DNA from 2 places in the Holdemanella hominis genome. Region 1 is predicted to be linked to the other one. Evidence: riboswitches for the same ligand, from Rfam matches in the RefSeq annotation. Region 1 holds a riboswitch; the other holds the start of a gene.
The links. Region 1 has a riboswitch for lysine ahead of H8911_RS10125 (transporter substrate-binding domain-containing protein). Riboswitches for the same ligand answer to the same signal wherever they lie in the genome.
Positions count from the first base shown of each region.

Region 2: linked by a shared signal. The riboswitch ahead of lysA (diaminopimelate decarboxylase) and the one ahead of H8911_RS10125 (transporter substrate-binding domain-containing protein) in region 1 are both predicted to bind lysine.

Region 1 covers NZ_JACRWH010000054.1:5,133-8,942, reverse strand. The annotation lists gene pepF (oligoendopeptidase F) at 1-300, shown strand, start outside; gene H8911_RS10130 (ABC transporter substrate-binding protein) at 378-2,072, shown strand; lysine riboswitch at 2,357-2,523, shown strand; gene H8911_RS10125 (transporter substrate-binding domain-containing protein) at 2,606-3,436, shown strand; gene H8911_RS10120 (amino acid ABC transporter permease) at 3,439-3,810, shown strand, end outside.
Region 2 covers NZ_JACRWH010000029.1:13,361-17,170, reverse strand. The annotation lists gene dapF (diaminopimelate epimerase) at 1-511, opposite strand, end outside; gene lysA (diaminopimelate decarboxylase) at 502-1,755, opposite strand; lysine riboswitch at 1,819-1,983, opposite strand; gene H8911_RS07485 (amidohydrolase) at 2,075-3,172, shown strand; gene argF (ornithine carbamoyltransferase) at 3,183-3,810, opposite strand, start outside.

The sequences.
Region 1 (3,810 bases):
GTAGATGAGCCAATTGATTTAGAGTGGGCAAAAATCCCACACTTATATATGAATTTCTATTTGTATCAATATGCGACAAGTTTTTGTGCTTCCATGGCCATTTCGCAAAAGCTATTAAAAGGCAATCCAGAAGATATTGAGAATTATTTGAATTTCTTAAAGGGTGGATGTTCTAAGTCTCCAATTGATTTATTAAAAATGGCAGGCGTCGATATGACAAGTCCACAACCAATTCATGATGCGATTTGCCAGTTTGATAAGTTTGTGGATGAGTTTGATGAATTGATCAATTGTAAATAATTGAAATTTTACTGAAAATAGCTTGCAAAGAAAATGAAAGAAATGTATCATATTTTTAAATTAAGAGGGTGATGTGAATGAACAATAAGATTATGAAGTCAGGATTAGCAGCAATGATGGCTGCAAGCTTAGTGGGATGTTCATCTGCGTCAAGTGATAATTCGAATAATGTTTTGACCGTTGGAATTACTGCGCAGATGAATGGTGTATTTTCACCACTGTATTATGAAAGTGCATACGATGCATATGCGATCAACTTGATATATCAATCAATGCTTCAGTATGATGAAAATGAAGAATTACAGCCAGTTTTGGCTAAGGAGCTTCCTACAATTAGTGATGATGGAAAAACGGTTACTTTTAAGTTGAATAAAGGTGTTAAGTTTTCCGATGGATCTAAGCTTACTTCTAGTGATGTAAAATATACATTTACAGTGTTGGCAGATCCTAGCTATACAGGAAGGTTTTCGAGTGATGTAGAGAATATTGAAGGTTATAAGGAATATCATGATGGGGATGCTACAGAATTAAGTGGAATTGAGACACCAGATGATTATACGGTTGTTTTCCATATGACACAGCCAAGAATTGATGCGGTAACTACTTTTGGTACTCGTGCTATTTGCTCGGATACACAATATAAGTACAAGAAGGGACACATATCAAAGATTGAAAAAGATACTTCCAATCCGATTGGTAGTGGGGCTTATAAATTGAATAAATATTCAAAGGCAACCGGCGCTAGCTTTGTAAGAAACGAGAACTTTAAAGCTAAAAAAGGAGAATATTCAATTGATAAGGTTATTATCAAAGTTTGCAGTACTTCAACTGAGTTAAATGAACTTCAAAAAGGAAATGTGGATTATTTACCTGAGAATGCAGATCCAACTAAAATTGGACAAGTTAGTCTAGATGACAATTTGACATTTAATACATACCCACGTGCGACAGAAGGCTATGTTTACTTTAACTGTGCACAAGGTCCTACAGCCGATCCAGCCGTACGTAAAGCCTTAGCTTATGCGACGGATCGTCAAGGCTTTGTCGATAGTTTCTTCTCTTGGGAAAAAGCAAGTAAGGAAGCAAAAAAAGAAAAACTAGCCTTTGTACCAGCTGTATATGCGAATCCAGCAAGCGCCAATTTAGGCACTTATATTCGTGGTGAAGAGGCTTTGGATGGTCTTGAAACTTATGAATTTAATGAAGATAAGGCAAATCAAATCTTAGATGAAGCTGGATGGGAAATGGCAGATGATGGTTATCGTTATAAAGATGGTCAAAAATTAAGCATTCGTTTCATGATTGCGGAAGGTTCTAGTTCATTGGAAACTTTGATTCCTATGATTGAAAAGACATACAAAGATATTGGTGTTGATTTAAAACAGACAATTCTAGAATTCAATTCATTATTGTCAAAAACAAGTGATGATAGTGCATTGGGTGAGTGGGAAATGAGTTGTCTTGCGATGAGTTTTACAGGCGTAGCTAATACAGATTTAAATTCTATGTTGAAAACAGGGGATGTAAATAACTATGCAAGACTATCAGATAGTGAATTGGATTCATTATTGGATGAAGCAATGTATACAACAGATGAAGCAAAATCAACAGAGCTTTATAAACAGGTTATGATTAAGGAAAATGATTTATTGCCATATTTAGCATTATATGGAAACCAGAATTTCAACTTATATAACAAGCGTGTTAAGAATATGAAGACAGGTCCAATTCATAACTGGTCACAAGCAATGGATACAGCTACTTTAGATTAAGAGTGTACATATGTACATTCTTTTTTCTTGTTCAAAAAAAAGGGTGAGTCTATTATTATGACTCACCAAGAAATAGGAATATATGAAATAAACAGAATAAGTTATTTAGGAAAGGGTTATATGTATTGGGTTGATACCTGTTTATTTCTGTCTATAGAATAGTTTTTAAAACTTAAAAGAAGCTTAAAGAAATGATGAAAATATTTACAGTTTTATGAAAATTTGCAAATTCTTTCTTGACACTATGTATATGTCGAGTATAATAAGCACTATAAAGTGAATCGAGTAAAGATAGAGGCAGCATTGCATCAGAGTAAAACATGGAGTTGGCAGACTGTGAAGTGTTTGAAAGGTAACCAATGCCGAAAGAGATAAAATGGCAATTTTATTTCTTGGGGTTATAAGGAATACTTATAACACTCCTTCGTCAGGAAGAGGCGTTATCTTATAGTTAATGAGATATTTTTTAGCTATGTGGTATGCCCGCATAGCTTTTTTCTATTCTTTGCCGATTAGAGAAGGAGAAAAGAAATATGAACTTTAAAAAATTAATGGCATCTGCCATGGTATGTGCTTTTGCACTAACAGGATGTGGATCAAACACAGCTACAACATCAGAAGATAAGGACACATTTGTTGTAGGAATGGAATGTGCATATGCTCCATTTAACTGGCAAACTTCTACAAAAACAGATACTTCTGTAAAATTAGGAAAATCAGGATATGCGGATGGATATGATGTGCAGGTTGCAAAAAAGATTGCGAAAAAATTAGGAAAAAAATTAGTCATTAAGAAAACATCATGGGATGGATTGATTCCAGCTTTAGAGGGTGATGAAATCGATGCGATTATCGCTGGTATGACTAAAGATAAAACACGTGAAGAAGGAGCTGACTTTACAACTCCATATTATGATTCAAAGGGAATGATCATGATTGTTCGTAAAGATGGTGAAGAAGCTGGATATACAGATATTCAACAATTTAGTGGTAAAAATGTCGTTGGTCAAAAATCAACAAACTACGATGATGTCATTGATCAAATTAAAGGTGTAAATCACGTAACACCAAAGGCTACTTATCCAGAAATGGTATTGGCTTTACAACAACACGAAGTGGATGGGATTACTGCTGAAATGGCAGTTGCCAAAGGTGTTGTAGAAGCTAACCCAGACTTAACTATCATTCAGTTCGAAGATGGACATGGTTTTGATTGTGATACAACTGTTTCAATCGCATTAAAGGAAGGTTCTCGTGATTCTGAATTCTTCAAAAAGGTTCAAAAAGCATTAGATAGTATTTCGGATGAAGAACGTGAAGAAATGATGAAATATGCAGTTGAACACCAACCAACAGAGGATTAATTATGCGTATTGATTTTGCGAAAGCTTGGAACATATTTGTTCATAATTTACCTCTTTTCCAATATGGAATTGAGATGACTTTGTTGTTCGCATTTGTTGGTACGTTTGCAGGATTTGTCGTCGGCTTATTAGTCGGCGGCATTCGTGCGATTGAGATCAATGAATATGATTCAACGGGTATCAAAGTTTTAAAAAGAATAGGTAGAATCATTACGGGATTGTATATTTGGGTGTTCAGAGGTACACCAATGATGGTTCAAGCTATGTTTATTTACTATTTAGGAAAACCTGTGATTGGATGGACTCCGATTACAGCAGGTTTGATTATTATTTCAATCAATACAGGCGCTTATATGGCTGAAATTATTCGTTCT
Region 2 (3,810 bases), on a different contig from region 1:
TTCTTCCTAGTTCAACATTTTTTTCACTAAACGCATCATCCACAAAGACAACCGTATGGGTTGTGGCCATAAACAAACTATATGTATCCACTCCACAAACTTCTCTTTTCCACACATTTTCATGTTCATCTACATCAATCAAATGATTATCATACAACGGTTGTTCCATATCTACACAAACTTCAAATGGAGACGTAGATATAAGATGTACGATTTTTTCACCAGCCAAGGTTTGTACAGGAACAACTTCATCTGTATTGATACCTTCATCAAAACAATAAGCCGCAAAGCAACGGATGCCATTGCCACACATCGGAGCTCTAGAACCATTTTGGTTGTAGTAAACCATTTCAAGTGGATCTTCCTTCACAAAAATCATTCCATCCGCACCAATACCTGTATGTCTAGAACAACAAGCTTGAACCAATGTTGGAATATCAATACCTTCAATATATCTTGTAAGAATAAAATCATTTCCTAAACCATGATACTTACTAAACTTTATGCGCATAAATCATTCTCCAATCGAATCAAATCTTCATAATTTTCACCACGAATCACACACTGGCTATTTCCATCCTTACAAAAAATGACCGGTAAGCCACACGCTTTATTGTAGTGACTTGCCATAGAATAACCATAAGCACCTGTAGTTTTCACTACAAGCAAATCATTCGGTTTTGCTTCAGGTAAGTATGCATCTTCAATGATCACATCTCCAGATTCGCAACACTTACCCGCAACTTTGTAGTGTTTACTTGCCATTTCATTTTCTTTTCCATCAATCACACAACTATATTTAGCCTGATATAATGCAGGACGAATATTATCACTCATACCTCCATCCACAAAGATATAATTTTTATGCGGTGTTTCCTTCATAAAACCAACTGTATAAACTGTGCTTCCCGCTTCCGCCACAATACTTCGTCCTGGTTCAATACAAATTTTATTGATATTTAATGCATATTTTTCTATATTACATTTCACGGCTTCAATCAAAGTATCACATACTATATCCACAGGAATGGGTGTATCTTCATCCGTATATACAGCGCCAAAACCTCCACCAAAATTTAATGTGGATACATCAACACCTAAGTTTGAAACAAACTCACACACCTTATTGACTTCTTGTACAAAGGCTTCCTTGTCAAAGATCTGCGATCCAATATGTGCATGGAATCCATCAAAAGATAAGTTTGGACAAGCATTGATAATTTGAATCAATTCTAAAATACCTGATTTTTTCTCAATTGAAATTCCAAACTTACTATCAATATTAGCTGTCACAATATATTCATGCGTATGTGCTTCAATACCTGGGTTGACCCTTAATAAAATGGATACAGTATAATCAATATTCTTAGCCAATTCACTCAACAATTGAGCTTCCATAAGGTTATCAACAATGATCGTTCCCACTTTATACTTCAAAGCCATTTTCAACTCATCCATCGATTTATTATTGCCATGAAAATAAACACGAGCCATATCAAATCCAGCTGCATAAGCCGTATATAATTCTCCACCACTGACAGCATCTAAAGAACAATCCATCTTTGACACCAATTGAATCATGGCCTTGCAGTTAAAAGCCTTGGATGCATAGATCACATCACATTCAAATTCAGAACTTTTTAAACAATTTTTAAACGCATTCAATTTATCTTCAATCATTCTTTGATTGTATACATACAAAGGACTACCATATGTATTTACTAAATCCTTTACTTCCACATTTGAAATCTTCATAATTCACCTCTTAAAACTAAAAAACATGCCAGCCATCAAACTGACATGTAAATAAAAACAAAATCATTTGATAGCACTCCTACTAGCGTAGACAGTCCAACAGATATTCTCCATTGGCCCACATGTTCTTTATGCCTAAAAAACACATTCGGCAAACTTGCTTCATAAATACATCAAACGCTCGCCAGCTCTGTATTTACTTGTCGTATTCGCGCCTCTATCCTAAGATGTGAAAATTATAACACTACTTACATTTTGTTTCAAGATAATTTGTATTTTATTACATTTCTATGTAAAATATACAAAAAAGGAGAAATTTATGTTAGAAACCATTAAAAAATATAGAAAAGACCTTCACCAGATTCCCGAATTAGAACTAGACTTACCAGAAACCACAAATTACATTTTAAGTGTATTAGAAGAATTCGATTGTATAGTTTCTGTACCACTTAAAAGTACAATATTTGCTTACTTTGACAATCAAAAAGAACACACTCTCGCCTTTCGAAGCGATATGGATGCACTGCCTGTGACTGAACAAACAAATCTTGAATTTAAAAGTAAAAATCCAGGTAAAATGCATGCCTGCGGACACGATGGGCATATGGCCATGCTTCTAGGATTTGCGAAAGAATTAAATACATATTACAAAACATTAGATAAAAACATTCTTTTAATTTTCCAACCCGGAGAAGAAAGTCCAGGAGGTGCACATTTAATTTGTGAAGATAACATTCTAAAAAAATATCATGTTCAATATATCTTTGGAACTCACTTATGGCCTGTACTTGAAAAAGGGGTTGTCGCCACACGAAAAAATGAATTTATGGCTCGCGCTAGTGAAATCAACATTGATATTTATGGAAAAGAAAGTCATGCCGCCAAATATAAAGAAGGAATTGACGCCTTAGAAATTGGAGCTGAAATCCTTTTAGAAATTTATGCGATGGAAAAAGAAATCCCAAATGAATATTATCGCTTACTTCGCTTTGGAAGAATGGAAAGTGGTACGGTACGAAATGTAATTAGTGGACACACTCGACTTGAAGGAACATTACGTGCTTTTCAAGATTATATCTTCGATTCCATGAAAGAAGAAATATTTAGAATTTGTGCAGATAAAGAAAAGAAGTACAATTGTAAAGTCAATATTTCAATCAATACAGGCTATCCAGCTGTTATGAATGATGAGAAATTAGTGAGTGATCTAATTTCTAAAATCCCAGAAATCAGACAATTAAGAAATCCTGAAATGATTGCCGAAGACTTTGCGTACTACCAAAAAGAAGTGCCTGGCGTATTCTTCTTTTTAGGCACACAAACCCCATATGCACTTCATAATGCCAAGTTTGACTTTGACGAAGAAGTCTTATTAAGCGGTATTGAATTATACAAGAAAATCACAAAATGTATTTAAAAAGAGGAAATTAATCCTCTTTTTCTTTCATCAATTGAACCATGACCGCCTTTTGTGCATGTAGACGATTCTCTGCTTCTTCAAAGATTTCATCCGCATGGGCCTCAAATACTTCTTCTGTGATTTCCTGACCACGATAAGCTGGTAAACAATGTTGTACCATCGCATTGGCTTTGGCATATTTCATCAATTCGGCATTGACCTGGAAACCTGCAAAATCTTTAGCACGCTTTTCTTTTTCAGTTTCCATACCCATACTTGCCCAAGTATCTGTAATGACAACATCCGCATTTTGAATAGCCTTGATACAATCATTTGTGAGTTCAAAGTCTTTGAAATCTTTCGCAAACTCTAAAACATGCTTGTCAGGCTCATATCCTTTTGGAGTGGCTACACTCACCTTCATACCAACCTTTAATCCACCTACGATCAAGGAATTAGCCATATTGTCTCCATATCCGATATAGCACATCTTCAAGCCTTTTAATAATCCGTATTTTTCACGAATTGTCATAAGATCAGCCAACACTTGACATGGATGACAATAATCCGTTAACCCATTAATAACAGGAATCGATCCAAAGTTTGCCAAATCTTCCACTTCTTTTTGTTCATACGTACGAATCATAATACAATCT